DNA from 2 places in the Streptomyces millisiae genome. Region 2 is predicted to be linked to the other one. Evidence: riboswitches for the same ligand, from Rfam matches in the RefSeq annotation. Region 2 holds a riboswitch; the other holds the start of a gene.
What was found. A riboswitch is a leader RNA that binds a small molecule or an ion and turns the genes downstream of it on or off. The one in region 2 is predicted to bind glycine.
Positions count from the first base shown of each region.

Region 1: linked by a shared signal. The riboswitch ahead of gcvP (aminomethyl-transferring glycine dehydrogenase) and the one ahead of gcvT (glycine cleavage system aminomethyltransferase GcvT) in region 2 are both predicted to bind glycine.

Region 1 covers NZ_JAVREM010000001.1:138,724-143,723, forward strand. The annotation lists gene RNC47_RS00595 (MerR family transcriptional regulator) at 28-627, shown strand; gene RNC47_RS00600 (DNA polymerase IV) at 677-2,032, shown strand; gene RNC47_RS00605 (PRC-barrel domain-containing protein) at 2,029-2,358, opposite strand; glycine riboswitch at 2,517-2,615, shown strand; gene gcvP (aminomethyl-transferring glycine dehydrogenase) at 2,792-5,000, shown strand, end outside.
Region 2 covers NZ_JAVREM010000054.1:12,622-17,621, forward strand. The annotation lists gene RNC47_RS27495 (AAA family ATPase) at 1-291, opposite strand, end outside; gene RNC47_RS27500 (Dps family protein) at 436-909, opposite strand; gene RNC47_RS27505 (enhanced serine sensitivity protein SseB C-terminal domain-containing protein) at 1,001-1,783, opposite strand; gene RNC47_RS27510 (enhanced serine sensitivity protein SseB) at 1,905-2,672, opposite strand; glycine riboswitch at 2,831-2,922, shown strand; gene gcvT (glycine cleavage system aminomethyltransferase GcvT) at 3,104-4,213, shown strand; gene gcvH (glycine cleavage system protein GcvH) at 4,260-4,646, shown strand; gene RNC47_RS27525 (L-serine ammonia-lyase) at 4,670-5,000, shown strand, end outside.

The sequences.
Region 1 (5,000 bases), on a different contig from region 2:
GTCGGGGCATGCGGAACGGAGGCCGGCGTGACAGGTAACGGCGACAGTAGAGCGGTCGGCGGGGTCTCCGCCCTCCCGGGCGCGCCGCCCAGGCCGGGGCTTCGGCACTCGGTGGCCCCCCAGGGGCGGGGGAGGACCGAGGAGCTCGGATATCGCGGCCCCAGCGCGTGCGCGGCCGCCGGGATCACCTATCGCCAGCTCGACTACTGGGCCCGCACGGGTCTGGTGCAGCCCAGCGTGCGCCCGGCGCACGGCTCGGGCAGCCAGCGGCTCTACAGCTTCCGGGACGTGCTGGTCCTCAAGATCGTCAAGCGGCTCCTGGACGCCGGCGTCTCGCTGGGGAGCATCAGGACCGCGGTCCAGGCGCTGCGCGCCGCCGACCTGGCCGAGCTCGCGGGGATGACCCTGATGAGCGACGGCGCCGCCGTCTACCGTTGCGCGTCGCCCGACGACCTGGCGGAGCTGCTGCGCGGCGGCCGGGGCGTCTTCGGCATCGCGGTGGGCGCCGTCTGGGGGGACGTGGAGAGCGCGCTCGCCCAGCTGCAGGCCGAGCGGGTGGACACCGGGGAGGCCGTGCCGGCCGAGCACCCGGGGGACGAGCTCGCCCGCCGCCGCAACCGCGCCTGACCCGCCCGCCAGGCCCTGACTGTCGGTGCCCTGCGGCACCATCGGAACCGTGAGAGGCCAGCCCAGCATCCTGCACCTCGACATGGACGCCTTCTACGCCTCGGTGGAGCAGGCGGCCAAGCCGAGCCTGCGGGGCAAACCGGTGATCGTGGGTGGCCTCGGCCCACGCGGCGTGGTCGCCACCGCCTCCTACGAGGCCAGGCGCTTCGGGGTGCACTCGGCGATGCCGATGGGACAGGCCCGCCGGCTCTCGCCGCACGCGGCCTTCCTGGTGCCCAGGTTCGCCGTCTACCGGGAGATCAGCGAGCGCGTCATGGCCCTGCTCGGCGAGCTCTCGCCGCTCGTCGAGCCGCTGAGCCTGGACGAGGCCTTCGTCGACCTGGCGGCCGGCCCCGCCCCGCCCACCTCGTCCGCCGCCGCCCGCCGCGCCGGCGAGGGGCTGCGCGCCCGGATCCGGGCCGCCACCGGGCTCACCGGCTCCGTGGGCCTCGCTGGCTCCAAGATGCTCGCCAAGATCGCCTCCGAGCAGGCCAAGCCCGACGGCCTGCTGCTGATCGAGCCGGGCACCGAGCGGGAGCTGCTCGCCCCGATGCCGGTGCGCACCCTGCCGGGGGTCGGCCCGGCCACCGCGGAGACGCTGCGCCGCGCCGGCCTCGCCACCGTCGGGGACGCGGCCGAGGCGGGCGAGGCCGAGCTGCTGCGCCTGCTCGGCAGGGCACACGGCCACGCGGTGCACGCGATGGCGCTCGGCCTGGACGACCGCGCCGTGGTGCCCGACCGGGACGCCAAGTCCATCTCCGTGGAGGACACCTTCGACACCGACGTCACGGACCGGGCCAGGATCAGGTTCGAGGTGGCGCGGCTCGCCGAGCGTTGCGTGGGGCGGCTGCGCTCGGCGGCCAGATCGGGCCGCACCGTGGTGCTGAAGGTCAGACGGTACGACTTCACCACCCTGACCCGCTCCGAGACGTTGCGCGGCCCGACGGACGACCCGGTGGTGATCGCGGAGGCGGCGGGGAGGCTGCTGGAGGGCGTGGACACCACGGAGGGCGTGCGGCTGCTCGGCGTGGGCGTCAGCGGCCTGGCCGACTTCACCCAGGAGGACCTGTTCGCGCAGGCGACCCCGGCGGAGCCGGCCGCGGGGGCGCCCGCGGTGCCCCTCGCCGAGGAGCCGGTCGAGCGGCGCTGGCTCCCGGGCCTCGACGTGACCCACGCCCGGCACGGTCCCGGCTGGATCCAGGGCAGCGGGGTCGGCCGGGTCACGGTCCGCTTCGAGCGCCCCGGTTCACCGCCCGGCCGTGCTCGAACGTTTCGCCTCGACGATCCGGAGCTCACCCACTCGGATCCGTTGCCCCTGGTCACCGACGCGGACGCCGAGGCGGGCACCGCCCGGGGGCCTCGCTAGGTCCCGTCCTCCTGCGGCACGTCGAGGCCGTAGTGGTGGTAGAGCTGCAACTCCTGCTCGGGGGAGAGGTGGCGGCCGACCCCGAAGTCGGGCGCGTCCCTGATCAGCGAGCGGTCGAACGGCACCCGCAACGTGTCGCCGACCACCTCGCTCGGCTCCAGGGGGACGAACGCGTCCCGGCTGAAGATCCCGGTCCGCACGGCCGCCCACTCCGGAGCCCCGGTCGCGTCGTCGAGGTAGACCTCGTCCACGGTGCCGATCTTGGTGCCTTCGCGGTCGAAGGCCTTGCGGCCGATCAGGCTGCGTGGGTCGATGTCGATCTGCATGCTTCCTCCCGCTGCTCCCCGCACCTCCGGAACCCATCCGGAAAGGGAACGCCACCTCCTACGAAAGGGCACAAACCGGCGGTCGGCCAGTCGAGCGCCGGGCGGCCGCACGGGACGTACGGGCCAGGACGTCCGCTGGTAGGCTCGAAGGCGGTTGACGACCCCGCGCGGGAGAGTCCCGCCGTCGAGCGGACGGCGGGCGCCGAAGGAGCAAATCCTCCCCGGAATCTCTCAGGCCCACGTACCGCGCGAGCGAAACCACTCTGGAAAGCAGGGCGACCCGGTCGTCCTCACCGACGGTGCAAGCCGGGCACGCAGGTGCCGGGCGAAGCTCTCAGGTCCGGGCGACACGGCCGGATGACAGAGGGGGAGGCCGGTCGGGCAGCGCCGCCCGAACCCCCGAGGTCGCCGCGACCAGGAGGAGCCTCCACCCATGACCGTCCCCCGCACCCCGCTCACCGAACTCGAGCGTGGCACCCCGTTCGCCGCCCGGCACATCGGTCCCGACGCCGCCGACCAGGCCAAGATGCTGGCCCAGGTCGGCTTCGGCTCGCTGGACGAGCTGACCGCCGCCGCCGTCCCCGAGGCCATCCGCAGCGTCGGCGCGCTCCGCCTGCCGGACGCCGGGAGCGAGGCCGAGGTCCTCGCCGAGCTGCGCGCGCTGGCCGAGCGCAACAGCGTGCGGCGCTCGATGATCGGCCTCGGCTACCACGGCACCTTCACCCCGCCGGTGATCCTCCGCAACGTCCTGGAGAACCCGGCCTGGTACACCGCCTACACGCCGTACCAGCCGGAGATCTCCCAGGGCCGTCTCGAGGCGCTGCTCAACTTCCAGACCGTCGTCGCGGACCTCACCGGGCTGCCCACGGCCGGCGCCTCGCTGCTCGACGAGGGCACCGCGGCCGCCGAGGCGATGGCCCTGGCCCGCCGGGTCGGCAAGGTCAGGGACGGCGTCTTCCTCGTCGACGCCGACTGCCTGCCACAGACCGTCGCCGTCGTGCGCACCAGGGCGGAACCCACCGGCGTCGAGGTGGTGGTCGCCGACCTCGACGACGGCATCCCGGCGGAGCTCGCCGAGCGCGGGGTGTTCGGCGTGCTGCTCCAGTACCCGGGGGCCTCCGGCGCCGTGCGCGACCACCGGGCGCTGATCGAACGGGCGCACCAGCTGGGCGCCGTGGTCACCGTCGCGGCCGACCTGCTGGCCCTCACCCTGCTCACCTCGCCCGGCGACCTGGGCGCCGACATCGCCGTCGGCACCAGCCAGCGTTTCGGCGTGCCCATGGGCTTCGGCGGTCCGCACGCCGGCTACATGGCCGTCCGCGACGCCTACGCCCGCAGCCTGCCGGGCCGTCTGGTGGGCGTCTCGCGGGACGCGGACGGCCGGCCCGCCTACCGGCTCGCGCTCCAGACCAGGGAGCAGCACATCCGCCGCGAGAAGGCCACCAGCAACATCTGCACCGCCCAGGTGCTGCTGGCCGTGATGGCCGGCATGTACGCGGTCTACCACGGCCCCGAGGGGCTCGCCGCGATCGCCCGGCGCACCCACCGGTACGCCGCGCTGCTGGCCGCCGGGCTGCGCGCCGGCGGCGTGGCGATCACGCACGACGCCTTCTTCGACACGGTCACCGCCCGGGTGCCGGGACGGGCCGCCGAGATCGCGGCGGCCGCCCGCGCGGCCGGGGTCAACCTGCGCGAGACCGACGCCGACCACCTCGGCATCGCCTGCGACGAGACCACGACCCGGGCCGATCTGGCCGCCGTCTGGGGCGCCTTCGGGGTGCCCGCGGACGCCACGGACATCGAGTCGCTGGACGCGACCACCCCGGACGCCCTGCCGCAGGCGCTGCTGCGCGGGGACGACTACCTCACCCACCCGGTCTTCCACGAGCACCGCTCCGAGACCGCGATGCTGCGCTACCTGCGCCGGCTCGCCGACCGCGACTACGCGCTCGACCGCGGCATGATCCCGCTGGGCTCCTGCACCATGAAGCTCAACGCCACCGCGGAGATGGAGCCCGTCACCTGGCCGGAGTTCGCCGAACTGCACCCGTTCGCGCCCGCCGAGCAGGCCGCCGGCTATCTGACCCTGATCCGGGAGCTCGAGGACCGGCTGGCCGAGATCACCGGTTACGACCGGGTCTCGCTGCAGCCGAACGCGGGCTCCCAGGGCGAGTTGGCCGGACTGCTCGCGGTGCGCGCGTACCACCGCGCCAACGGCCAGCCCGGGCGCACCGTCTGCCTGATCCCCTCCTCGGCGCACGGCACCAACGCGGCGAGTGCCGTGATGGCCGGCATGCGGGTGGTGGTCGTCGCCACCGGCGAGAACGGCGACGTGGACGCGGCCGACCTGCGGGCCAAGATCGAGGCGCACCGTGACGAGTTGGCCGTGCTCATGGTCACCTACCCGTCCACGCACGGCGTGTTCGAGGAGGACATCGCGGCCATCTGCGCCGCGGTCCACGAGGCCGGTGGGCAGGTCTACGTCGACGGCGCCAACCTCAACGCGCTGGTCGGCCTCGCCAAGCCGGGGCACTTCGGCGCCGACGTCTCGCACCTCAACCTGCACAAGACCTTCTGCATCCCGCACGGCGGCGGCGGCCCGGGCGTCGGTCCGGTCGCCGTCCGCGCCCACCTGGCGCCCT
Region 2 (5,000 bases):
GATGGGGCCGAACATCCTGGTCGGCGCGGTGAACTTGGACAGCAGGATCTCCCAGTAGGTCGCGCCCTCCACCCGGCCCGTGAGCTCCCGGGCCAGCTCGGACTTCGCCGTCCCCGGCGGGCCGAGCACCAGCGAGTGCTGCCCGGCCAGCAGCGTCACCACCAGCGTCCGCACCACGTCGGCCCGCTCGTAGAAGCGCTCCGACAGCTCGTCGGTGATCGCCCGCAGCCTCCTGGCCGTGTCCTGCGCGTCCCGCCCGTCCCGCACATCCTGCGCGTCCTGCGCGCCCATCCTCAACTCCCCTGCCGTGCCGCTCCCTCGGGCCGCCGGGGCGGCCCCTCCCCAGAAAGCTACGACGTGGGGCGACATGCCAGGACCCCCGACCGCCCGGTCGGGGGTCCTTCGCCGCTCGGCCGCCGTCGTCCGGCGCCGGTGTCAGCCGCCGTTCTCGGCCTGGAACATCCAGGCGTGCTTCTCGAGGTCCTTGGTGACCTGGATCAGGATGTCCTCGGTGACCCGGTCGACCGGGCCGACCTCGTCCATGCGCTCCCGCATGCGGATGATCACCGCGTTGAGCGCGTCGACCATGGTGCGGACGGCCTGGGTGTCCTGCTGCCAGCCGTCGGCGACCTTGGCGATGCCGGTGCCGGCGGCGACGGTGGCGGCGCGGCCGTCGGGGGAGACGCCCAGGGTCGCGGAGCGCTCGGCGACGGTGTCGGAGTGGGAGCGCGCCGTCGTGACCACCTCGTCGAGCTGGAAGTGGATCGACCTGAACCGGGGCCCGATGATGTTCCAGTGGGTCTGCTTGGCGACCAGCGCGAGGTCGATGAGGTCCACCAGTGCCCCTTGCAACGCCTCGCCGACGACCTTGGTCGCGGTGTCGGGCAGCGAACTCTTCACCGTGTACATGCAGCGTCCCCTTTCAGAGCACGAGTGTCTGATATGCGACGTCTGTCTCCACCGTAACCCCGGGACCGGTACCTCCGCCCGGTCAGCCCGGTCAGTGGGGACGGGGATACCCGTACCCGTGTTGGCGCAGTGCACCCGGATCGTGTGCCGCGGGGGCGTCGCGGTCGTAGAAGGGGCGCGCGTTGGCGCGTAACCACATGGCGACCGGGTCGTAACCGTCCGCCATCGCGACCGTGGCCACCGGCAGCCCCTCCGGGACGGCCGCGATGGCCTGGCGCATCATCTGTCGCACGGCCTCCGCCGAGCGGTCCTCCGGCTCCTCCACGTCCAGGCCGATCACCAGGTAGGCCGGGCCCACCGCGGGCCGCACCCAGGCCCGGCGCAGGCTGCGCAGCACCCGGGTGCGCTCGGCGAGCGCGACGAGCTCGGCGTAGAAGCCGTCGGCTCTGACGGCCGGCTCGGTGATGCGCAGCGGTCCCGCCGGGAGCCGGTCGAGGCCGCCGGCGATCCGGCGCAGGTCGAGCCAGGGGACGCCCAGGCCGCCGCCCGGGGCGTGCGGGTTGAGCCACAGGCCCCAGTGGTCGGGGTAGAGCGCGGCGGCGATGTCCCGGCCGCCGACCACCTCGTGCTCCCTGGTCCAGCCGCTGGCGAGCAGCTCGCGCTCGGAGGTGACGCACGGCGCGTAGCCGTGGCCGGCCACCTCCATGCTGCCGTACTGGGCCTCGGGGTCTCCCGACCGGCCGTGCCACAGCAGCATCCAGACCTCGCCGGCGGCCAGCGCCGCGAGCAGCCGTTCGTACGCGTCGAGGCGGTCGGGGGCGATGCTGGGCAGCAGCTCCTCGACGCCCGCTCCGACGCCCTCGCCACCGGTCACCGGTCCCACCCCTCCCCGTGCGGTTCACGCCGCCGTCGCGCGCCGTCGTACGCCGTGGTGCGCCGTCAGCCGCGGGCGGCCGGCCAGGGCGCCGACCGTCGGGGAGACCGCGCGGTGCGCGTCAGGCGTCCCGCGTGTAGAACGGCTGCACGCACTCCCTGAGCCAGTCCACCACGGGATCCTCGGCGGCATCAAGAAGCACCAGTTGCACCGGCCAGGCCACCGGCCTGCTGGCCAGCGCCCGGCCGAGCGCGTCGTGGACGGCGAGCCGGCTGGCGTCGTCGAGGTGCTCGAGCTCCACGCCGACGAAGAGCGAGGGCGAGCCGCCCTCGGTGCTGGCCAGGCCGCGCCGCGCGGTGCGCACGAAGCCCAGGCCGGTCAGCTCGCCGGAGACGGCGGACAGGAAGTCGATCGGGTCCTCCTGCCAGTCGGGCTGGAAGAGCCGCATCCGCGCCCCGGAGGGCACGCCGGGCGCCCGCTCGCCGGGGTTCACCCGGCACAGCTCGGCGACCACGGCCGGCGGCACCGGCACGCCGACCGTGCCGCCGGGGTTCACGGCGATGCCGACCTGCGGCGGCAGTCCGCGGGCGAACTCCCACGCCGGCGCGACGGCGAACGGCAGGTGCGAGGCGCCCCCCAGGTGCAGTTGCTCGGCCGAGCTGAAGACCGGCACGAACACCCCGCCGTTGAGCTCGATGGTCGGCAGGTCGAGGCTGCGGCTCTCCCGGCCGCCGCCCTCGGGCAGCGGCACCCACAGGGCGCTGCGGGCCAGCACCTTCAGCAGCCGCGGGCCGGCGTCGGCCACGCCGAGGGCCGCCGCCAGCGTCTCCTCGAGCTCGTTGCCCGGCCAGCCGCCGCCATAGCCGGGACCCTGCCTTGCCATGTTCATCGTTTCAGCCCACCATCCGCTCAGATCACGATCCACTCGCGAGCGTCGAGAGGCACCATAACGGCTGCCGGGCACGGCCGTTGGGCCGAGCGCCCCGGCGACCGGGCCGCCGGCGACGGTTCGTGCGATGATGTCCGCACAACCGCATACTGGCCGTTCGACCGCGCGCGGGAGAGTCCCCGGCGTTCCGGGGCGCCGAAGGAGCAAGTCCTCCCTTGAATCTCTCAGGCCCCGATACCGCACGCGGAAGGCGAATCTGAAAAGCGGGCCAGCCCCTCGGGGCCGGCCCCACCCACGGTGCAAGCCGCTCCGCCCGCCCGGGCGCCCGGCGAACCTCTCAGGTGCCGATGACAGATGGGGAGGGCCACGGCGGTCGGCTCTGTCCGCCGTACACCGGCCCCTCGCCCCCGGAGCACCTGGAGCCCACGCCCATGTCCCGCACCACCCCGCTCGACGCCACGCACACCGCGCTCGGCGCGGTCATGACCGACTTCGCCGGCTGGCGGATGCCGCTGCGCTACGGCAGCGAGCGCGCCGAGCACCAGGCGGTGCGCACCGCCGCGGGCCTCTTCGACCTCTCACACATGGGCGAGATCACCGTGACCGGGCCCGCGGCGGGCGCGCTGCTCGACCACGCGCTGGTCGGCGAGCCCTCCGCGCTGGCCGTCGGCCGGGCCCGCTACACCATGATCTGCGACGAGCGCGGCGGCATCCTCGACGACCTGATCGTCTACCGCCTCGGCGCTGAGGAGTTCCTGGTCGTGGCCAACGCGGCCAACACCGACCCGGTGCTGACGGCGCTCACCGAGCGGCGGGCCGGTTTCGACGCCACGGTCCGCGACGACCGCGAGCGGTACGCGCTGATCGCCGTCCAGGGCCCCGCCTCCCCCGCCGTCCTCGGCCGGCTCACCGACGCCGACCTGGCGTCCCTCCGCTACTACGCGGGCCTGCCCGGCACGGTCGCCGGCCGGCCGGCGATGATCGCCCGCACCGGCTACACCGGCGAGGACGGCTTCGAGCTGTTCTGCGCCCCCGAGGACGCCGAAACGCTGTGGCGGGCGCTGACCGACGCCGGCGCGGCGGACGGTCTGGTGCCCTGCGGCCTCGCCTGCCGCGACACGCTGCGCCTGGAGGCCGGCATGCCGCTCTACGGCCACGAGCTGACCACCGACACCACCCCGTTCGACGCCGGCCTCGGCCGGGTGGTCAAGCTCGGCAAGCCGGGCGGCTTCGTCGGCCGCGAGGCGCTGGCCGCCGCGGCCGAGCGGGCCGAGCGGCAGCCGCCGCGCGTCCTGGTCGGCCTCGTCGCCCGGGGCCGGCGGGTGCCGCGCGCCGGGTACCCGGTGGTGGCGGCGGACGGCACGGTGATCGGCGAGGTCACCTCGGGCGCCCCCTCGCCGACGCTGGGCCGGCCCATCGCCATGGCCTACGTGGACGCGGCGCACGCCGCCCCGGGCACCGAAGGGGTCGCCGTCGACGTCCGGGGGACGCACGAGCCGTGCGACGTCGTCGCGCTGCCGTTCTACCGGCGCCAGAAGTAGCCAGCCATTCGTACCACCAACCACCCTGATCCGGGAGAATCCCCTCATGAGCGACAACCCTGAGCAGCTCCGTTACAGCCAGGAGCACGAGTGGCTTTCGGCCGTCGAGGACGGCGTGGCGACGGTCGGCATCACCCGGTTCGCGGCGGACGCGCTCGGCGACGTGGTCTTCGTCCAGCTGCCGGCCGTCGGCGACACCGTCACCGCCGGCGAGTCCTGCGGCGAGTTGGAGTCGACCAAGTCGGTCAGCGAGCTGTACTCCCCCGTCAGCGGCGAGATCACCGAGGCCAACCAGGCCGTCGTCGAGGACCCGTCGCTGGTGAACACGGAGCCGTTCGGGGACGGTTGGCTGTTCCGGGTCAGGGTCGACGAGTCGGCGGAGCCCGCGGGGCTGATGTCGGCCGCCGAGTACGACGCCCTCACCAACGGCTGATCGACGACCGGGCGCCCCAGGCCATGGCCCTCTCCGTCTTCGACCTGTTCTCCGTCGGCATCGGCCCGTCGAGCTCGCATACCGTCGGCCCGATGCGGGCCGCGCGGATGTTCGCCCGGCGCCTGAAGAACGAGGGGCTGCTGGCGCACACGGCCGCCGTGCGGGCCGAGCTGTTCGGCTCGCTCGGCGCCACCGGGCACGGCCACGGCACGCCCAAGGCCGTGCTGCTCGGCCTGGAGGGCCACGCCCCCGACACGGTGGACGTGGACCGGGCCGACGAGGAGGTGGCCAGGATCCGGGCCAGCGGCCGGCTGCGGCTGCTGGCCGCGGAGATCGGCGACGCCCACCCGATCC